3 regions of the Streptomyces sp. NPDC042638 genome follow, and region 3 is predicted to be linked to each of the others. Evidence: riboswitches for the same ligand, from Rfam matches in the RefSeq annotation. Region 3 holds a riboswitch; each other region holds the start of a gene.

Region 1 (6,982 bases), on a different contig from region 3:
GGTCGTACGCCTGGTCGAGCGTGGCGCCGTAGGTGATCGTGCCGTGGTTCTGCAGCAGGCAACCGGTGCGGCCGGTGAGGGCGCGGAGCATGTTCTCGGCCAGTTCGCCGGTGCCGTAGGCGGCGTAGGGGGCGACCCGGACGGGGCCGCCCAGGGCGGCGGCCATGTAGTGGACGGGCGGCAGCTCGGGCACGAGCGTGGAGACCGCCGTCGCGTGCACGGCGTGGGTGTGGACCACGGCGCGGGCGTCGGTGGTGCGGTAGACCGCGAGGTGCATGGGCAGCTCGCTGGTCGGCACGAGGGTGCCGAGCACCTGGCGTCCGGTGAGGTCGACGCCGGTGAGGTCGGCGGGGGTGAGCCGGTCGTAGGGGACACCCGAAGGAGTGACCAGCACGAGGTCGCCGGTGCGGGCGGAGACGTTGCCCGAGGTGCCGGCCACCAGCCCCTCGGCGACGGTCCGGCGCGCCGTGTCGACCAGGTCCGCCCACAGGCGTGCCACGTCCTGCCGCCCGTCCGCCGTGCTCCGCCGCGGTTCAGCCATGCGGTGATCCTGCCAGCCGGACCGGCGCGGAGCGGCCGGAGGGACGCACCGGCGCGGAAGCCGTGCGGCCGAAAGAGCGCATTTCGTGGCGAAACGCCTGAATTCGACGCGGATCCCGTGATCGACGGGCCTTCAATGATCCCTCGTGCCCACTGGACGACCGCTGCCGCCCGCCGGTGCGGGGCGCCCGTCGTCCGACACCCACGGGGGAGCGCATGGCTCGTGAACACACCTCTGTCCGTCACCGCGCCGGTGTCCTCGCGACGGCCACGGCGGCGGCCCTCGCCCTGACGGGCACCGCGTCGGCGTCGACCCAACCGTCGCTGTCGGACCGCAGCCCGGTGGCCGCGGGGTCGCTGCGGCAGGCGGCACCCGTGGAGCCGGCCGGGTTTCTGACGCCGGGCGGACCGCTGAGGCCCGGAACGGCGGAGCCGGGCGGACCGCTGACGCCGGCCGGTCCCGGCGATCGGGGCGGACCGCTGACGCCGGCCGGTCCCGGCGATCCGGTAGGACCGCTGTCGCCGGTCGGGCCCGTGGAGCCGATCGGATCCCTGATGCCGGCCGGGTCGCCGGCGTTCGCCTCGGGCCGGGCCAAGGCACCCAAGGGGCATGACGTCTCCTCCCACCAGAAGCGCGTGAACTGGACCGCCGCCCGGGCGAACGGTGCGCGGTTCGTCTACATCAAGGCGACCGAGTCCACGAACTACCGCAACCCCTATTTCTCCGGGCAGTACACCGGCGCACGCAACGCCGGACTGCTCCGGGGCGCGTACCACTTCGCCCTCCCGGACCGGTCCTCCGGCGCCAAGCAGGCCGCGTACTTCGTACGGCACGGCGGCGGCTGGCGGGCGGACGGCTGGACGCTGCCGCCCGCGCTCGACATCGAGTACAACCCGTACAACACCTCGCGAAAGTGCTACGGGCTGGGCAAGGCGCGGATGGTGGGGTGGATCCGGTCGTTCAGCGACGAGATCAAGCGGGAGACCGGCCGCCGTCCGGTGATCTACACCACGACCCAGTGGTGGAAGCTGTGCACCGGCAACAGCCGAGCGTTCTCTCAGAGCCACCCGCTGTGGATCGCCCGGCACGGCACCTCGCGGCCGGGAGCGCTGCCCGGCGGCTGGCGGTACTGGACGTTCTGGCAGTACGACACCCGGGGCGCGCTGCCGGGTGACCAGAATCTCTTCAACGGGTCGTTGAGCCGGCTGCGGATCTTCGCGCGGGGCCGGTAGCCAAGGGGCGTCTGGCCCGACGGAGCGAAACGGAACCCGGACCCCGCGTCAGAGACACCACTACGCCCGCCTCAGTTCATCTTCCGTTCACCCAGGTTGCCTACGGTCATCGCGCCAACGACCTCGAACGATTGCCTGGGTAAATGGAAAGCTTCTCGCTGATCCTCGCGATTGTGGTGGTAACCGCTCTCGCGTTTGATTTCACGAACGGTTTCCACGACACCGCGAATGCGATGGCCACCACCATCTCCACAGGCGCCCTGAAGCCCAAGATCGCGGTGGCCATGTCCGCCGTACTCAATCTTGTGGGCGCCTTCCTCTCCGTGGAGGTCGCGAACACGATCTCCAAGGGTCTCGTCGACGAGACCGGCATCCGTCCCGAGGTCATCTTCGCCGCCCTGGTCGGCGCGATCCTCTGGAACCTGCTGACCTGGCTGGTGGGCCTTCCCTCCAGTTCCTCGCACGCCCTGATGGGCGGCCTGGTCGGCGCCACCGTCGCCTCCGCCGGCTTCGGCGCCGTGCACGGTGAGGTCCTGGTCACCAAGGTGCTGCTGCCGGCGGTGGCCGCGCCGCTCGTGGCGGGCCTCGCCTCGATGCTGGCCACCCGCTTCTCCTACGGCATCGGCGACAAGGCCGAGGGCGACGCCACCCGCAAGGGCTACCGCGCCGGCCAGATCGCCTCCGCCGGCCTGGTCTCGCTCGCGCACGGCACCAACGACGCCCAGAAGACGATGGGCATCATCACCCTCGCCCTGATCGCGGGCGGCGCGATCGCCCCCGGCTCGAACCCTCCCACCTGGGTGATCCTCTCCGCGGGCCTGGCCATCGCGCTCGGCACCTACATCGGCGGCTGGCGCATCATCCGCACCATGGGCACAGGCCTGACCGACCTGGAGCCGCGCCAGGGCTTCGCCGCCCAGACGAGCGCCGCGACCGCCATCCTGGCCTCCTCCCACCTCGGTTTCTCCCTCTCCACCACCCATGTCGTCTCCGGCTCGGTGATGGGCGCGGGCCTCGGCCGCAAGGGCGGTGTGGTCCGCTGGTCCACCGCGACCCGCATGATCGTCGCCTGGGTGCTCACCCTCCCGGCCGCCGCGCTGGTCGGCGCGGGCGCCGAGTCCGTCACCGGCCTGGGCGACTGGGGTACCGCCGTGGTCGCCGTCCTCCTGGTCGCCGCGAGCGCCACGATCTGGAAGATCTCCCGCCGCGAGGTCGTGGACCACACCAGCGTCGTCGCCGAGACCACGGAACCGGCCGGTGTGGTCACCACCGCCATCGCCGCCGTCATCCCGCCGCCCGCGGGCACGGTAACCGAGGACCTGACGGCCACGATCCCCGCCCCGGCCGCCGAGCCGGCTCCCGCCACCCCGCCGGCCGCCACGGTCTGACCCCGAGCACCCGGTTACTGAAGGAAGCAACCCCATGAAGATCGACTGGGCGGCCATCGGCTCCGTCTTCGGCGTCAGCCTCGTGTTCACGGTGGGCCTGGTGGCCCTGTTCACCCTCGGTGTCAACGGTCTGGCCCGGCGCGAGAGGGCCACGGCCCAGGGCGGCTCCGCCGGCCTCGCCGTCACCGGCGCCTACGTCTGCTTCGCGGCCTGCGCGGCGGCCGTGGCCTACGGCATCTACCTGATCGTGGCCAAGGCCTGACCCACCCCCCAGGGCCTGACCCGGACCGGCCCGCCCCCAGGGCGTGACCCGGACCGCCCACGCCCAGCGGGCCACGCCCTGCCCGAGCACCCCCGAGGCTCCCCTCCGGCCCGTTACGGAGGGGAGCCTCAGGCATGCCCGCACGCCCCGGGATGTGGGGATCGGCACACTCTCCCCACGCAGGTCAACGGCAGGTTGACGGCCGTTCCGGGCGCGTGGTGGACTGCCCAGGCCATGTACGGCGGCAGGAGAGGAAGCCGGTGCGATTCCGGCGCGGTCCCGCCACTGTCACCGGGGAAGAACCCCCGGGAGCCAGGAACTCTCACCGCCGATTCACGTCGAACCAGGGCGCGGACACCCTGAGTGAGGACACAGATCGCCATGCCCGGCTGCCCAAGGACCCCTTCCAGGACCGCTCCTGTGCCCACGGCCGGCTGAGCCGGTGGGTGCCGATCGCACGTACGCGTACGGTGCCGCCGCCGGCGTCCTCGGCGACCTGCTCCTCGGCGATCCGCGCCGCGGGCACCCGGTCGCCGCCTTCGGCCGGGCGGCCGGAGCCGTGGAAGGCGCCCTGTGGCACGACCACCGCGGCTGGGGCGCCCTGCACACCACCGTGTGCGCCGGCGGCGCCGCCGCGCTCGGCGCGCTGGCCGTACGCGCCGTACGCCCCTCCCCCGCCGCATCCCTCGCGCTGACCGCCGTCGCCACCTGGGCCGTCGTCGGCGGCACCTCGCTGGCCCGGGAGGCCCGCACCGTCGGCCGCGCCCTGGAGGCCGGCGACATCGAGGCGGCCCGGGCCCGGCTGCCCCATCTGTGCGGCCGGGACCCTCAGACGCTGGACGCCGACGGCATCGCCCGGGCCGTGGTCGAGTCGGTCGCCGAGAACACCTCCGACGCCGTCGTCGGCGCCCTGGTCTGGGGCGCCGTGGCCGGGGTGCCGGGGCTCCTCGGGTTCCGTGCGGTCAACACCCTGGACGCCATGGTGGGCCACAAGTCACCCCGCCACCGCCGCTACGGCTGGGCCTCCGCCCGCCTCGACGACGTCGCCGGCTGGCCGGGGGCCCGGCTGACCGCCGTACTCGCCGCCGCGGCCGGACCCGACCCCCGGGGCGCCCTGCGCGCCTGGAGGGCCGACGCGCACAGGCACCCGAGCCCCAACGCCGGTCCGGTGGAGGCGTCCTTCGCCGGTGCCCTCGGCGTCCGGCTGGGCGGGACGCTCTCCTACGGCGGGCGGGTCGAACACCGCCCCGTGCTCAACGGCGCCACCGGACGGCCCGTCCGGGCCGCCGACATCGACCGGGCCGTACGGCTCTCCCGCCGCGTCGGCCTGCTCGCGCTCGGCGCCACGGTCGCCGCGCGCGCACTGTGGAAGGGACGCGGGAAGTGAACGGTGGTCTCCTCGTCGCCGGCACCACCTCCGACGCCGGCAAGAGCGTCGTGACGGCCGGTATCTGCCGCTGGCTGGTACGCCAGGGCGTGAAGGTGGCGCCGTTCAAGGCGCAGAACATGTCCCTCAACTCGTTCGTCACCCGGGAGGGCGCGGAGATCGGCCGCGCCCAGGCCATGCAGGCACAGGCCTGCCGGATCGAGCCGACCACGCTGATGAACCCGGTGCTGCTCAAGCCCGGCGGCGAGCAGAGCAGCCAGGTCGTGCTGCTGGGCAAGCCGGTGGGCGAGCTGAGCGCGCGCGGGTACCACGGCGGGCGCCAGCAGCGGCTGCTCGGCACGGTGCTGGACTGCCTGGCCGAGTTGCGGGGCACGTATGACGCGGTGATCTGCGAGGGGGCGGGAAGTCCGGCCGAGATCAACCTGCGGCGGACCGACATCGTCAACATGGGCGTCGCCCGGGGCGCGCGGCTGCCCGTGCTCGTGGTCGGCGACATCGACCGCGGGGGTGTCTTCGCCTCCTTCTTCGGGACCCTCGCCCTGCTCTCGCCCGAGGACCAGGAGCTGGTCGCCGGGTTCCTGGTGAACAAGTTCCGGGGCGATGTCGGCCTGCTGGAGCCCGGGCTGGACATGCTGCACGGCCTCACCGGGCGGCACACCTACGGCGTGCTGCCGTTCCGGCACGGGCTCGGCATCGACGAGGAGGACGGGCTGCGCATCTCGCTGCGCGGCACCGTCCGCGAGTCCACCGTCGCTCCCCCGGTCGGCGAGGACGTGCTGCGGGTCGCCGTGTGCGCGATCCCGCTCATGTCCAACTTCACGGACGTGGACGCGCTGGCCGCCGAACCGGGGGTCGTGGTCCGGTTCGTGGACCGCCCGGAGGAACTGGCCGACGCCGACCTCGTGGTGATCCCGGGCACGCGCGGCACCGTACGGGCGCTTCGGTGGCTGCGGGAGCGGGGGCTCGCGGACGCGCTCGTGCGCCGGGCCGCCGAGGGACGCCCCGTCCTCGGCATCTGCGGCGGCTTCCAGATCCTCGGCGAGCACATCGAGGACGAGGTCGAGTCCCGCGCCGGGGAGGTCACCGGGCTCGGGCTGCTCCCCGTGCGGGTGCGCTTCGCCCGCGAGAAGACGCTGACCCGGCCGGCCGGGGAAGCCCTCGGCGAGCCGGTCGACGGCTACGAGATCCACCACGGGGTCGCCGAAGTGACCGGCGGCGAGCCCTTCCTGGACGGCTGCCGGGTCGGTCAGACCTGGGGCACCCACTGGCACGGCTCGCTGGAGTCGGACGGCTTCCGGCGGGCCTTCCTGCGCGAGGTGGCCGCCGCCACGGGCCGCCGTTTCGTCCCCGCGCCGGACACCTCCTTCGCCGCGCTGCGCGAGGAACAGCTCGACCGGCTCGGCGACCTGATCGAGCAGCATGCGGACACGGACGCGCTGTGGCGGCTCATCGAGTCGGGCGCGCCGCGCGGGCTGCCCTTCATCCCGCCGGGAGCGCCCGCATGAGCGCGGCGCCGGCGGTGGCCGACGGGGGGCCGGCGTCGGGCCGGGCCTCCGGGGCCGGCCACCGCACCGGCGGCCCCGCCCGGGTGACATCCGGCCCCCGGACGCTGCCGGGAGGCACCCGGCGGCTGCCGGAGGCGGCGGACCGCGGGCCGCGGACGGGGCCGGACGCGCTGGGGCGCCCGCGCGCCACCTATCTGGAACCGGAAGGCGACATGGAGGGCGAACAGTGACAACCCCCTTTCCGTTCACGGCCGTTGTCGGCCAGGACGACCTGCGGCTCGCGCTGCTGCTGAACGCCGTGTCGCCGGCGGTCGGCGGTGTGCTGGTGCGCGGTGAGAAGGGCACCGCGAAGTCCACGGCGGTACGGGCGCTGTCGGCGCTGCTGCCGCCGGTGGCCGTCGTGCCCGGGTGCCGGTTCTCGTGTGATCCGGCAGCCCCCGATCCGGCGTGCCCGGACGGCCCGCACGAGGCCGGCGGCGGCGGCGAGCGGCCCGCGCGGATGGTCGAGCTGCCCGTCGGCGCATCCGAGGACCGGCTCGTCGGCGCCCTGGACATCGAGCGGGCGCTCGCCGAGGGCGTGAAGGCGTTCGAGCCGGGCCTGCTGGCCGACGCGCACCGCGGCATCCTGTACGTCGACGAGGTCAACCTCCTCCACGACCACTTGGTG
Region 2 (6,982 bases), on a different contig from region 3:
ACCCGCCGCACACAGGCCGCGCAGGTCATCCCGCCCACGGTGAGGTCCGTGACGACCAGGCTCGCCGTCGGTTCGACCGCCATCACTCACCGCTCCCATGGCTCATCCCGGGCATGTCGCCCATGCCGCCGCCATTCCCACCGCCCCCGTCGCCGCCCCCGGTTCTCCCGGTGCCGTGCATGCCGGGCGCCACCGGCCCCGCCGCCGACCCGACGGCATAGGACACCGAGAACAGCAGCACCAGCAGGAGCAGGAACCCGCAGAGCGCGGGAGGCGGCAGCAGTCTGCGGCGAGCCGCACCGGTGGAGCGGGGTGACAACGGAGTATCGGCCATGCCCGGCCTTCCTGGTCGCGTCGAACCGTCGTGCAGGTGATGGCAGTTGTAGCCGTACCGTTCCAGTAGTCGGGTCGGCGGAGAGTCGAGTTCCGGGACCTAATCGTGACGTGCGTCACCATCGCTGACACGACCGACACCCGCGGGGAAGGATGACCGCTCGAAGGACGACCGCTCGGCGGACGTGTGCTCCGCCGACGGCTCACCGTCGGCAGAGCACACCACCCTCACTCGGGCCGAGATCCGCCGGAGCGGCTGCGCACGACGGCGAAGGCCGCCGCGGCCAGGCCCAGCACACCCACGATCAGCCCGGCGACACCGAGCCCACGGGCCGTCGAGTCGCTGCCGGCCACAGTCGAGTCGACGCTGCCGGAATCCTTCCGGGCCGCCGACGCGCCGGGCGCAGCACCGCTTCCCCGGTCCTGTGCGTCTTCGGCTGTGAGCTTGAGGACCGGCGCCGGGTTCTCCGGCTCCTCGTCACCCTTCGCCGCCTCCTCGATCCAGCGGACGGTCCTGCCGTCGGAGTACGTCTGGAGAGTCTTGAAGGTCAGCTGGTCCGTGTCCCCGGGAAGCCGGCCGAAGGCCACGTCGAAGTCCTCGAAGTGCCCGGGGTCGATCTTGCCGCCGGTCCAGGTGATCTGGGACACCGCGTCCGTGATGGTGCCGTCGTCGGTCTTGACCGGTGTCTTGAGCTTCGTGTTCGTGACCTTGGCGGTCCAGCCGTCCCGCGGGGAGACGAGGACGCCGAGGACGGGGTGGTCGGTGGGCAGGAAGACCTGCACCTTGGTGGTGGAGGCGGTGTCCTCCTCATTGGGGACCCGGAAGGTCAGGACGCCGTCGGTGGCGCCCTTGGCGTAGCTGTCGGGGTGGACGGTGACGTGCGCGGACGCGATGCCCGCGGCGGCCAGGACCCCGAAGGCGGACAGGGCCGTGACGGTGCCGGCGCGGCGCAGAGTGGTGCGTACTGCTCGGGACATGGGTGGTCGGTCTCCGTGGCTGAAAGGAGTGTGCGGGGGTCAGATCGGATACCAGGTCCCCGGCGGCGGACCGCGCCGCTGGACCGCGTGCCGCAGGAGGACACGCCGCACCCGCCACGGTTCCCCGCCGCGAGGGCCTGTCCGACAATTCCCGTCGTCCGGCACGAACGGGCACCCGCCGCTCACCCGCCACCAGGCCGTCAGGCCCGGAACCAGCACGGCGGTTCGGCGCAGCAGCGACCACAGCGCGGCCTCCCCGCGCCGCAACCACCAGCTCAGCACGAGTGCCGCACCGGCATGAGCGGCGGTGGCGTGCGGGGTCAGGGCGTGGGTGGAGGCCATGCGCATGCCGTGCATGACCATCGTGGTGTGCGGCCCTGCGGCGCCGAACACGAGGTGCAGTCCGCCCTGGGCGGTGAGCGTCCCGCCGCCGATGGCCGCGAGCGACCGCTCCCGGCCGCCCAGCAGATACCCGGCCGCGAAGACCGGCACGAGTCCGGTGACCTGCGCGTGCACGGGAGGTGTCATACCGGTCGCCAGCGTGTGTCCCCCGGCGGCGAGCAGCACGCACAGCGCGGCGAACACCGCCGCGCGCAGGCTCCGTACCGCCGGGGACGCACTCACGCCCCGATGCTGCCATGCGACCGAGGGACCTCCTCGACCTGTCGGGGGTCAGCCCCCCTCGCCCAGACGGGCGCCCCACCTCTGCTCCACCCTGGCCAGCCGCCAGTACGCGAGCGCCGCCGCCCACACGACCACGAACAGGCCGACGATGATGTAGCCCACGTTGTCCAGGTCCAGCCCGGAGATCCAGCCGGTCACCGCGTCGCGCAGATCGAGCTTCTCATGCAGCACCCCGACCAGTTCGATGGTGCCGATCAGGAAGGCGACGGCGATGGACAGGCCGGTGATGGTGAGGTTGTAGAAGACCTTGCGCACCGGGTTGGAGAACGCCCACTGGTAGGCGAAGTTCATGAAGGTGCCGTCGAGCGTGTCGAACAGGCTCATCCCCGCGGCGAACAACAGCGGCAGGCACAGGATCGCGTACCACGGCAGCCCGGCCGCGGCACCGCTGCCCGCCATCACCATCAGGGTGACCTCGGTCGCGGTGTCGAAGCCGAGACCGAACAGGAAGCCCAGCGGGAACATCTGTCCGGGCCGGGTGATCGACCTGGTGAAGCGGCCCAGGACACGGCTCATGAACCCGCGGGAGTCCAGGTGCCGTTCCAGAGCGGCCTCGTCGTACGTACCCGACCGCATCGCCCTGAAGACCCGCAGAATGCCGGCGAGCGCCACGAGGTTGAGTGCCGCGATGAGGTAGAGGAAGGTCCCGGAGACAGTCGTGCCGACGACACCGAGCGTCTGGTGGGTGCGGGAGTCGTCGTTCAGCAGCGTGCCGGCGAGCTGTGCGCCTCCCGCGACCAGGGCCGCCATGGCGACCACCACGCTGGAGTGACCGAGCGCGAACCAGAAGCCGACCGACACCGGCCGCTTGCCGTCGGCCATCAGCTTGCGGGTGGTGTTGTCGATCGCCGCGATGTGATCGGCGTCGAACGCGTGCCGCATGCCCAGCGTGTACGCGGTCACCCCGAGGCCGATGCCGAACGCCTTGGAACCGACCTCGTAGTGCCCCGGCACGACCAGCAGGAACAGGATGCCGAACGCCACGACGTGCAGCGCGGCGATCACCGCCAGCAGCCCGGCGGTACGGACGGTGTCCTCGCGCCTCCAGCGGAAGTGTGCGGACTCGGTGGGCAGGGTCATACGGTCACGCTCCAGCACCTCGTGGATCACCTCGTGAAGTGCCGTGGCCGGTCTCCTGGCTTACGGTGCGTGCGTGTCCGTCCCGGCCTTCCCGTCCGCCGGGCGGCGGACAGTGACCGTGCACAACTGGGACGGATACTCCCCGATCACAGTGGCGAGGGCCGCTCCGGTCTGAACCCCGCGAAGGGCTGTCACCGGTCTTCCCGAACACCACGGCCTGCCCACCGTACGGGTTGTCGCTGAGACCTGCACAGCTGCGCCGCCACGCAGGTATCCAAGATCACAGCGGCCGTGCGCCGCGCGGCAGACAGGTCCCCTGCCCGTATGTCGCACGTGGCGACCGCGACCGGCCTGAGCGATGTCACCGTGTTCCCACCCCGCAGGGCAGGTCCGAAACGGGAGCCGTCCCCCGAACTCCGGTCACCTCGATCCGTACGTAGTCGTGGCCGATGCCCGCCTGGTTCCCAGTGCTGGGCCGATGGCCTGGTGAGGCGCGTCGCACACCGCAGGCACCACGGAGAGACCGGGCGAGGCTGCTAGCTTCGCGCACCTGGTTCGAGGGCAATGCCGGGATCACCGGCGGGTGCGGAGGCGGCGGTGGCGAAGAGGAACGGATCTCCCGAGAAGGCGGCCGGTGTTCCTGTTCGGCGTCGCAGCCTCTTGGCATCGGCTGCGCTGGCAGCGGGCCCACCGGTCTCGGTGGCCGCTTGCACCCACAGCCCCGGACATTCGGACCCCGAACGGTACGCCCGACCGCAACACGGGACCGTTGCCCGCCTGGTCGCCGTCCCGGAGAAGAACCGCGGCGTCGACTGGCTCAGATCGGCCCTCCAGGTGGCCGTGGAAATCGAGTTCTCCACCATCCCGCCCTATCTGTGCGGCTGGTGGTCCATCAGGAACCGCAAGTGCGATGCCGCCCGGCTGATCCGGCGCATCGTATCCGACGAGATGTACCACCTCGGCATCGTCTGCAATCTGCTGGCGGGGCTGGGAGGCCGGCCGCGGATCAAGGAGTCGGCACCGGTCTACCCGGGTCCGTTGCCGGGCGGGGTGCATCCAGGGGTCAACGTGTACCTGTCGGGCTTGACCAAGACACTCGTGCGGGACGTGATGATGGCCATCGAGGCGCCCGCGGCACCCTTGACCGGCAGCACGCGTGACCCCCTCAGCATCGGCCACTTCTACGACGAACTGCTCAAGGCGTTCCGGGTGGTGGCACCCGACCTGTCCGCCGACCGGCAGATGCACGAACGCATCGGCGAGGACACACTCAGACCGGCCAGGACCCTTGAGGACATCGAGCGCTCGATCGAGATCGTCAAGGACCAGGGGGAAGGCACCTCCGTCTCCCCGGCCGACGGCATGGGCGACGGCCACATGGCGCACTACTACGCCTTCGCCGAGATCTACCACGGCCGACAACTGCGTGAGACCGGCGGCAAGTGGCGGTTCACCGGAACGCCCGTCCCCTTCCCCGACACACGGCCCATGGCCATGGTCCCGGCGGGCGGCTGGGACCGGCCGCCCGCCGTGGCCCGGCGGCTCCTGGACGACTTCGACACCACCTACACCGCGGTTCTGGAAGCGCTCGACACGGCGTGGGGCGAAGGCGACCCCCACAGTCTCAGGACGGCTGTACGTCGTATGCGCAGACTGGAGACTCCCGCCGTGGAGCTGATGGAGATGCCCGTCACCGGCGCCAAGGAGACCTACGGCCCTCAGTTCCGCCCCCGCGGATGACCCGCGCCGTTCGGGTAGTTCGCGTGCCGTGTCCTACGGATCGGCCGTACGAAGCATGTCGTGACCGCTGTTGATGTCGGTCCTGAGCTGGTCGAGTCGCGCATGCGGCAGGAGACGCCGGCTCAGAGATCGAACGCCTCACGCACACCACCGGACGGCGTCCAGTCGAGGATCCCTCCCTGGAACCTGCTGGACCGGCGTTCAGGCGATCCGCCCTCGTCCGTGATCGGATAGCCGAACTTGCTGCGCTCCCACCCGTGCTGTGCCCAGTAGTCACGGATGGCCCCGTGCACCTCGTGTGCGCCGGTGTCCGGGGCCCAGTAGATCGACCCGTTCTCGAAGTGATTGAAGCGCCCGATGCCGTCCGGCGTGCCGGTCTCATCCGTGACCGGGTAACCGAGGAAGCTCTCGGGCCCGCCGAACTGCGCGTAGTGCACCCGGATCGCACCGTGCACCTCGTGCGCGCCGGTCTGCGGCGACCACTCGATCGTTCCGTTCTGGAAATCGCGTGAGCGACCCCGCCCGTCAGGGTTGGGCCCCTCGTCGATGCCGCCGCCGGCGTCCACCGGAGGGCCGATCCACTGGATCGTCTGCCATTTGTCATCGATGGGAGACATCGTCCACCTCTGATGCTGCTCAGGATCGCGGAATTCCGCCGATGGCGTGTACCGCCGACATCGTCGCCGGGCACGGGAGCCGTCGCGACCCCTGTCCGTGCCGTGTTCGCAGAGCCCCCTGGACTACTTCCATCGCAGCACGCACCACCGGGTTCGGCAACCGCGGCACCAGGCGACGCAGTGGCGGAGCCGCGAACCTCAGCTCACGAGCGCGGGGGTTGTGGTGGCGGCGAGGCCACGGTGGATCGCGGGTGCGGTGGTGGACATGGGGTGCCTGCCTTCGGTGCGTCAGGTGCCGGGCGGCAGGGGGAAGTCGAAGACGGCCCAGTCGAAGGCTGTGCACGAGTTCGTCCTCGGTCACCGAGCCGTCTTCCAGGGTGATCACGGCTCGGCCGCCGAAGGCACGTCGGTGGGGGGCCGGGTCGTGGTGGCGGCGGGGGAAACACCGCGTTCACGGGAGGGGGAGCCGACGGAAACAACCGCTTCCTAGCGTGACCGGCCGTGGGATCGCAGTCCTATGCGGGCCGTACGCACGACTTCTGCAGGACCGTACGTACGACTCGTGCCGGACCGCCGGTTCCCCGTCCCGTCCTGCCGATGACGCCAAGCGGGGCGCTTCCCTCACCGAAAGCACCCGCACCATCGGGAGGCTCGTCATGAGCACCACCGAGTCAGAGTCCCTGCCCACGGCGGCGGACACGACGAAGGCTGCCGACGACCAGGCGGTCAGGGAGACGCTGGAGGACTACACGCTCCGTTTCGCGCCTCGCAGTTACCGCCGCTGGACACCGATGGTCGTGGCGACCACGGCCCTCGGCGGCATCGCCTACATGGCCGACTTCTCCATCGGCGCCGGCATCGGCCTGTCCCACGGCACGGGCAACGCACTCCTCGCGATCGCCGTCGCCGCGGTCGTCATCTTCGTCACCGGCTTTCCGCTCGCCTACTACGGCGCCCGCTACAACATCGACCTCGACTTGATCACCCGCGGCTCCGGCTTCGGCTACTACGGCTCGGTCCTCACCAGCGTCATCTTCGCCAGCTTCACCTTCATCTTCTTCGCCCTCGAAGGCTCGATCATGGCCCAGGGCCTCAAACTCGGGCTCGGACTGCCGTTGTGGCTGGGCTACCTGGTCTCCACCTTCATGGTGATTCCCCTGGTCATCTACGGCATGAAGGCGCTCAGCAGGCTCCAGGTGTGGACGACGCCCGTCTGGCTGCTGCTGATGGTGGCCCCGTTGGTCTACCTGATCTCCAACGACCCGGACACGGTCGGCCGCTTCCTCGCCTACGCCGGCAGAGACGGCGACGGCGGCGTCGACACCGCCTCCGTGCTCCTCGGCGCCGGCGTGTGCCTGTCCCTGATCGCGCAGATCGGTGAGCAGATCGACTACCTGCGGTTCATGCCGCCCAAGACCGAGGCGAACAAGCGGGCTTGGTGGACGGCTGTGGTCATGGCCGGCCCGGGCTGGGTGGTGCTCGGCGCGCTGAAGCAGGCCATCGGTGTCTTCCTCGCCGTCTACATCCTCGCCAAGGTCGGACCGGCCGCC
Region 3 (6,982 bases):
GTTCGCGGCCGTAGGCGTAGCCGCCCCAGACGGTGTAGACCTCGGCGAGGTCGGCGTCGGTGCGCCAGTCGCGGGAGTCGATGAGCTGGAGCAGGCCGGCGCCGTACGTGCCGGGGCGGGAGCCGAAGATGCGGGTGGTGGCCCGGCGTTCGTCACCGTGGGCCGCGAGATCCGCCTGCACGTGGGTGCGGACGTGGTTGGTCTCGGCCGGCTCGTCCAGCGAGGCCGCCAGGCGTACGGCGTCGTCCAGCAGGCCGATCGTGTGCGGGAAGGCGTCGCGGAAGAAGCCGGAGATGCGCAGGGTGACGTCGATGCGCGGGCGGCCCAGCTCCTCCTGCGGGATGGGCTCCAGACCGGTCACGCGGCGGGAGGCGTCGTCCCAGACCGGGCGGATGCCGAGCAGGGCGAGGGCTTCGGCGACGTCGTCGCCGGCGGTGCGCATGGCGCTGGTGCCCCACAGGGACAGGCCGACGGAGGTGGGCCAGTCGCCGTTGTCGGTGCGGTAGCGCTCCAGGAGGGAGTCGGCGAGGGCCTGGCCGGTCTCCCAGGCGAGCCGGGAGGGGACGGCCTTGGGGTCGACGGAGTAGAAGTTGCGGCCGGTCGGCAGCACGTTGACCAGGCCGCGGAGCGGGGAGCCGGAGGGTCCCGCCGGGACGAAGCCGCCGGCCAGGGCGTGGACGGCGTGGTCGATCTCGGCGGTGGTCGCGGCGAGGCGGGGGACGACCTCGCGGGCGGCGAACTCCAGGATGGCGGCGACCTGTTCGCCGTGCCCGGCGGGTACGGCGGCGGGGTCCCAGCCCGCGTCCTCCATCGCCTGCACCAGAGCGCGGGCCCTCTCCTCCGCCTCGTCGGCGGTCGTGCGGGTCGCGGCCGACTCGTCCAGGCCGAGGGCCTCGCGCAGGCCGGGCAGCGCCTGGGCGCCGCCCCAGATCTGGCGGGCGCGGAGGATGGCGAGGACCAGGTTGACGCGGTCGGCGCCGGCGGGCGGGTTGCCGAGGACGTGCAGGCCGTCGCGGATCTGGGCGTCCTTGACCTCGCAGAGCCAGCCGTCGACGTGGAGGAGGAAGTCGTCGAAGCCGTCGTCGTCGGGGCGGTCGTCCAGCCCGAGGTCGTGGTCGAGGCGGGCGGCCTGGATGAGGGTCCAGATCTGGGCGCGGATGGCGGGCAGCTTGGCCGGGTCCATGGAGGAGATCTGGGCGTACTCGTCCAGGAGTTGCTCCAGGCGCGCGATGTCGCCGTAGGAGTCCGCGCGGGCCATGGGCGGGACGAGGTGGTCGACGAGGGTGGCGTGCACGCGGCGCTTGGCCTGGGTGCCCTCGCCGGGGTCGTTGACCAGGAAGGGGTAGACCAGCGGGAGGTCGCCGAGGGCGGCGTCGGGGCCGCAGGCGGCGGACAGGCCGGCGTTCTTGCCGGGCAGCCACTCCAGGTTGCCGTGCTTGCCGAGGTGGATCATCGCGTCGGCGCCGAAGCCGCCGTCGGAGACCGGGGCGGCGATCCAGCGGTAGGCGGCCAGGTAGTGGTGGGAGGGCGGCAGGTCCGGGTCGTGGTAGATGGCGATCGGGTTCTCGCCGAAGCCGCGCGGGGGCTGGATGAGGACGAGCAGGTTGCCGAAGCGCAGGGCCGCCAGGACGATGTCGCCCTCCTGGTTGCGGCTGCGGTCGACGAACATCTCCCCCGGCGCCGGGCCCCAGTGCTCCTCGACCGCCGTGCGCAGCTCCTCGGGGAGGGTGGCGAACCAGCGGCGGTAGTCGGCGGCCGGGATGCGGACCGGGTTGCGGGCCAGCTGTTCCTCGGTGAGCCAGTCCTGGTCGTGGCCGCCCGCCTCGATGAGCGCGCGGATCAGCTCGTCGCCGTCACCGGAGACCAGTCCGGGGATGTCGGCGTCGCCGAAGTCGTAGCCCTCCTCGCGCAGTCGGCGCAGCAGGGCGACGGCGCTGGCCGGGGTGTCGAGGCCCACCGCGTTGCCGATGCGGGAGTGCTTGGTGGGGTAGGCGGACAGCACGAGGGCGAGGCGCTTGTCGGCGGGCGGGATGTGGCGGAGCCGGGCGTGGCGTACGGCGATACCGGCGACGCGGGCCGCGCGCTCGGGGTCGGCGACGTAGGCGGGCAGGCCGTCGGCGTCGATCTCCTTGAAGGAGAACGGGACCGTGATCAGGCGGCCGTCGAACTCGGGGACGGCGATCTGGCTGGCCGCGTCCAGCGGGGAGACGCCCTCGTCGTTCTCCTGCCAGGCGGTGCGGGAACCGGTCAGGCACAGGGCCTGGAGGATGGGCACGTCGAGGGCGGTCAGCGCACCCGCGTCCCAGGACTCGTCGTCACCGCCGGCCGATGCCTCGGCGGGCTTGGTGCCGCCGGCCGCGAGCACCGTGGTGACGATCACGTCGGCGGTGCGCAGGGTGTCGATCAGCTCCGGCTCGGGAGCGCGCAGGGAGGCGACGTACAGGGGCAGCGGCCTGGCGCCCGCGTCCTCGACGGCGTCGCACAGGGCGTGCACGAAGGCGGTGTTGCCGCTCATGTGGTGGGCGCGGTAGTAGAGCACGGCGACGGTCGGGCCGTCCGCGGGCCGGGCCGCGCGCTCCAGGGGGCCCCAGGTGGGCGCGGGCGCGGGCGCGTCGAAGCCGTGGCCGGTGAGCAGGACCGTGTCCGACAGGAACCGGGCGAGCTGTTCCAGGTTGGCGGGGCCGCCGTGGGCGAGGTAGGCGTGGGCCTCGGCGGCGAGGCCGACGGGCACGGTGGACGCGGCCATCAACTGGGCGTCGGGGGCCTGCTCACCGCTGAGGACGACCACCGGACGCCCGTCGGCGAGCAGCAGGTCGAGGCCGTCCTGCCAGGCGCGGATGCCACCGAGGAGGCGTACGACCACGAGCTCGACGCCGTCGAGGAGGGCCGGGAGGTCGTCCAGGGGGAGCCGGGCGGGGTTGGCGAAACGGTAGGAGACCGGGCCGCCGGCGGCGCGGGCACTGAGCAGGTCGGTGTCGGACGTCGACAGGAGCAGGATCTCGCGGGCGTGCGGAGCACGCTCCCCGGACGAAGTGGGCATGCGATGCCTGGCCTTCCTCGGGGTCCGCGCCCCGGGCGGTGTGGGATGGATCTCCCCCTCGGACGAAGCCGGGGTGCGGGGGAAGGGAGTTCCTGACTCACCCGTCCGCCGTGGGCGGGTTCACAGTGGCGGGACCGCGCCGGAATCGCACCGGCTTCCTCCCCTTTTCGCCGTCGTGGCGGTTCGTGGACCAGGTGATCCACTGGGGAGCATAGTAAGGGCCACCGAAGGGAGCGCGGGACATACAGTCGGAGTGATCGTAGGTATGCTCACGGCCATGTCCGCGGCAGCTCCTCCTCCGTCGTCCCAGGCCACACCGGCCGCACGGGACCGCGGTGACGCCTGCCCTGGGACACTGCGCCTGCACGCGGCGGACGACGGGGCGCTGGCCCGTATCCGGCTTCCCGGGGGCGTGCTGTCCACCGGTCAGGCACGGGCGCTCGCCGTCGCGGCCCGGCGGCTGGGCGACGGCGACCTGCACCTGACCTCACGCGGCAACGTGCAGTTGCGCGGGCTGCCGCAGGGGTGTGGCGCGGCGCTGGCGGAGCTGCTGGACGCGGCCGGCCTGCTTCCCTCCCGGGAGCACGAGCGGGTGCGCAACGTCGTCGCTTCGCCCCTGTCCGGTCTCGACGGCGGCGGGTTCCGGGACGTACGGCCCTGGTTGACGGCCTTGGACACCTCCCTGTGCGCGAGCCGGGCCGCGGAGGGCCTTTCCGGCCGTTTTCTGTTCGCTGTGGACGACGGGCGTGGTGACATGTCCGGTCTCGGCGCCGATGTCACGGTCAGGGCGCTCGCGGACGGCGGCGCGTGGCTGGCTCCGGGCTCGGTGCGGGTGTCCGCCGAGGACGCGCCCCGGGCCGCGCTGGCGGCTGCCGAGGCGTTCCTGGAAGCGGCCCGGTCCCACGGGAAGCGCGCCTGGCGGGTGTCCGAACTCGGTGTGTCCCGGGAGGAGATGGGCCGCCTGGTCCGTGACCGCCTGGACTGCGGGGGGATCGGCCACGAGGACCACCCCGAGCCGGCCGGCGTCGCCGACGGGCCTCCCCCGGGAGCCGTCGAGGGCGCTCTGTCGGTCCACGTCCCGCTGGGACGCCTCTCGGCCCACCAGTGGGAGGAGCTGACGGACGTCGCCGGCAGCGAGCTCCGGCTGACGCCCTGGCGAGGCGTGGTCCTGCCCACGGCAGGCATGGCCACGGGAGGGGCGGCCGAGGCGCTCGCCCGTCTCGGCGCGGCCGGTCTGGTCACCGACCGCGCCTCCCCCTGGCTCCACGTGGGTGCCTGTATCGGCCGGCCCGGGTGCGCCGAGGCGCACGCCGACGTACGGGCGGACGCGGCCCGAGCGCTCGATGCCGCCGGCGATCCGGGCCTGCCCCTGTACTGGTCCGGCTGTGACCGGCGGTGCGGGCACCCACGCACCGACCATGTCGAGGTGGTCGCGGCACCGGATGGCGGTTACCGCCTGTCCGCCGCCCCGGCCGGCCCGCGACCGCGAACCGCCTTCGCAGCAGACCCTTCCCAGATACGCGCCGCCCTGGCGGCGATCACTTCATGAGCCGCAAGCCGACCGAGAGCAACGAGAAGACACCGTGACCACCCACGTCTACGAGAAGGACGGAGCGGCGATCTACCGCCAGTCCTTCGCCACGATCCGCGCGGAAGCAGACCTCGCCGGCTTGCCCGCCGATGTCAGCCAGGTCGCGGTGCGCATGATCCACGCCTGCGGCATGGTCGACCTAGTCCGGGACCTGTCCTACACCCCCGCGGTGGTGGCCCGGGCCCGCGAGGCCCTGCGCGCCGGGGCACCGATCCTCTGTGACGTGCAGATGGTGGCCAGCGGTGTGACCCGCAAGCGGCTGCCCGCGGACAACGACGTGCTCTGCACCCTGTCCGACCCGGCCGTCCCGGAGCTGGCCGCGAAGCTGGGCACCACGCGCAGCGCCGCCGCGCTGGAGCTGTGGCGCGACCGGCTGGAGGGTGCGGTGGTCGCCGTCGGCAACGCGCCCACCGCTCTCTTCCGGCTCCTGGAGATGATCGAGGAGGGAGCCGCGAGGCCCGCCGCCGTCATCGGTGTCCCCGTGGGCTTCGTCGGTGCGGCCGAGTCCAAGGACGCCCTGGCCGCGCATCCGTCGGGGCTGGACCACCTGGTGGTGCGCGGCCGTCGCGGTGGCAGCGCCATCGCGGCCGCCGCGCTCAACGCGATCGCGAGCGAGGAAGAGTGAGCGGCAAGCTGTACGGGGTGGGCCTCGGGCCGGGCGACCCCTCTCTGATGACCGTACGGGCGGTCGAAGTCATCGCCGAGGCGGACGTGGTCGCCTACCACAGCGCCCGGCACGGCCGGTCGATCGCCCGGTCGATCGCGGCGCAGCACCTGCGTGCCGACCACATCGAGGAACCGCTGGTCTACCCGGTGACGACCGAGACCACCGAGCACCCCGGTGGCTACCGGGGCGCCATGGAGGAGTTCTACGCCGAGGCGTCGGCCCGGCTGGCGGCCCACCTCGACGCCGGCCGGACCGTCGCCGTGCTCGCCGAGGGCGATCCGCTCTTCTACGGCTCCTACATGCACATGCACAAGCGGCTGGCCGACCGCTACGACACCGAGGTCGTCCCGGGAGTCACGTCCGTGTCGGCCGCCGCGGCCCGCCTGGGCGCCCCGCTCGCCGAGGGCGAGGAGGTGCTGACCGTCCTGCCGGGAACCCTGCCGGAGGAGGAGCTGACGGCGCGGCTCGCCGCGACGGACGCGGCGGTGGTGATGAAGCTCGGGCGGACCTTCCCCAAGGTGCGCCGCGCGCTGGAGGCTTCGGGGCGCCTGGCCGAGGCCCGGTACGTGGAGCGGGCCACCATGAGCGGGGAGCGGGTGGCCGAACTGGCCGACGTGGACCCGGACTCGGTGCCGTACTTCGCGGTGGCCGTCCTGCCCAGCCAGGTGGACGCCGAACCGCCCGCGCGCGAGCGCGGCGAAGTGGTCGTGGTGGGTACGGGTCCGGCCGGCCCGCTGTGGCTGACGCCCGAGACCCGGGGCGCCCTGGCCGCGGCCGACGACCTGGTCGGCTACACGACCTACCTCGACCGGGTGCCCGAGCGGCCGGGCCAGGTCCGGCACGGCTCGGACAACCGGGTCGAGGCCGAGCGCGCCGAGTTCGCCCTGGAACTGGCCCTGCGAGGACGGCGGGTGGCCGTCGTCTCGGGCGGTGACCCGGGCGTCTTCGCCATGGCCACCGCCGTCCTGGAGGCAGCCTCCCAGCCGCGGTACCTGGACGTGCCGGTGCGGGTCCTGCCCGGGGTGACCGCCGCCAACGCGGCTGCCGCGCGGGCCGGTGCTCCCCTCGGCCACGACTACGCCACCATCTCCCTGTCCGACCGGCTCAAGCCGTGGGAGGTGATCGCCGGGCGGCTGCGCGCGGCGGCCTCCGCGGACCTGGTGCTCGCCCTGTACAACCCCGGCTCGCGCAGCCGCACCTGGCAGGTGGGCAAGGCCCGGGAGCTGCTGCTGGAGTACCGGGCGCCGCAGACTCCGGTGGTGGTCGCCCGGGACGTGGGCGGTCCGGGGGAGAGCGTGCGGATCGTGGCGCTGGGCGAGCTGGACCCGGCCGAGGTCGACATGCGCACGGTCCTGCTGGTCGGTTCCTCGCAGACGCGGGTGGTACGGCGGGGGGACGGCGGGCAGATCGCCTGGACGCCGCGCCGGTACCCGGAGGCGTGAGGGCGGGTGGTGCCGCACCGTGCGTGCGGCACCGCGGCCGGCTCTCCTCGCCCTGCCCGGTGCGCCGGGGTCACCCGGCCGGGAGGGGTCCCCGCTCCAGGCGCTCGCGGACCCACCGGGACGCGTTCCCGGGGTCCGGCACCACGGGCACACCCGCGGGCACAGGAGGTCTGCGGACCACGACGACGGGCAGGCCGGCCTCGCGGGCGGCCGTCAGTTTCGGCGCCGTGGCCGCTCCCCCG

Evidence for each region. A riboswitch is a leader RNA that binds a small molecule or an ion and turns the genes downstream of it on or off. The one in region 3 is predicted to bind cobalamin.
Region 1: it holds a riboswitch for cobalamin, as region 3 does, so the genes downstream of both, AB0B40_RS02915 (cobalamin biosynthesis protein) here and cobN (cobaltochelatase subunit CobN) in region 3, are expected to answer to the same signal.
Region 2: it holds a riboswitch for cobalamin, as region 3 does, so the genes downstream of both, AB0B40_RS10925 (HoxN/HupN/NixA family nickel/cobalt transporter) here and cobN (cobaltochelatase subunit CobN) in region 3, are expected to answer to the same signal.

The regions. Positions count from the first base shown of each region.
Region 1 covers NZ_JBEZBT010000002.1:282,984-289,965, reverse strand. Annotated here, with positions in the region: gene AB0B40_RS02935 (class II aldolase/adducin family protein) at 1-541, opposite strand, end outside; gene AB0B40_RS02930 (lysozyme) at 1,084-1,773, shown strand; gene AB0B40_RS02925 (inorganic phosphate transporter) at 1,917-3,161, shown strand; gene AB0B40_RS02920 (hypothetical protein) at 3,196-3,423, shown strand; cobalamin riboswitch at 3,626-3,768, shown strand; gene AB0B40_RS02915 (cobalamin biosynthesis protein) at 3,866-4,810, shown strand; gene AB0B40_RS02910 (cobyric acid synthase) at 4,807-6,315, shown strand; gene AB0B40_RS02905 (hypothetical protein) at 6,312-6,545, shown strand; gene AB0B40_RS02900 (putative cobaltochelatase) at 6,542-6,982, shown strand, end outside.
Region 2 covers NZ_JBEZBT010000009.1:134,301-141,282, forward strand. Annotated here, with positions in the region: gene AB0B40_RS10905 (heavy metal translocating P-type ATPase) at 1-83, opposite strand, end outside; gene AB0B40_RS10910 (hypothetical protein) at 83-334, opposite strand; gene AB0B40_RS10915 (YcnI family protein) at 562-1,311, opposite strand; gene AB0B40_RS10920 (hypothetical protein) at 1,351-1,935, opposite strand; gene AB0B40_RS10925 (HoxN/HupN/NixA family nickel/cobalt transporter) at 1,984-3,075, opposite strand; cobalamin riboswitch at 3,103-3,305, opposite strand; gene AB0B40_RS10930 (ferritin-like protein) at 3,916-4,815, shown strand; gene AB0B40_RS10935 (hypothetical protein) at 4,938-5,432, opposite strand; gene AB0B40_RS10940 (allantoin permease) at 6,089-6,982, shown strand, end outside.
Region 3 covers NZ_JBEZBT010000020.1:120,090-127,071, reverse strand. Annotated here, with positions in the region: gene cobN (cobaltochelatase subunit CobN) at 1-3,040, opposite strand, end outside; cobalamin riboswitch at 3,103-3,259, opposite strand; gene AB0B40_RS18705 (cobalamin biosynthesis protein CobG) at 3,318-4,589, shown strand; gene AB0B40_RS18700 (precorrin-8X methylmutase) at 4,624-5,256, shown strand; gene AB0B40_RS18695 (precorrin-2 C(20)-methyltransferase) at 5,253-6,740, shown strand; gene AB0B40_RS18690 (cobalt-precorrin-6A reductase) at 6,811-6,982, opposite strand, start outside.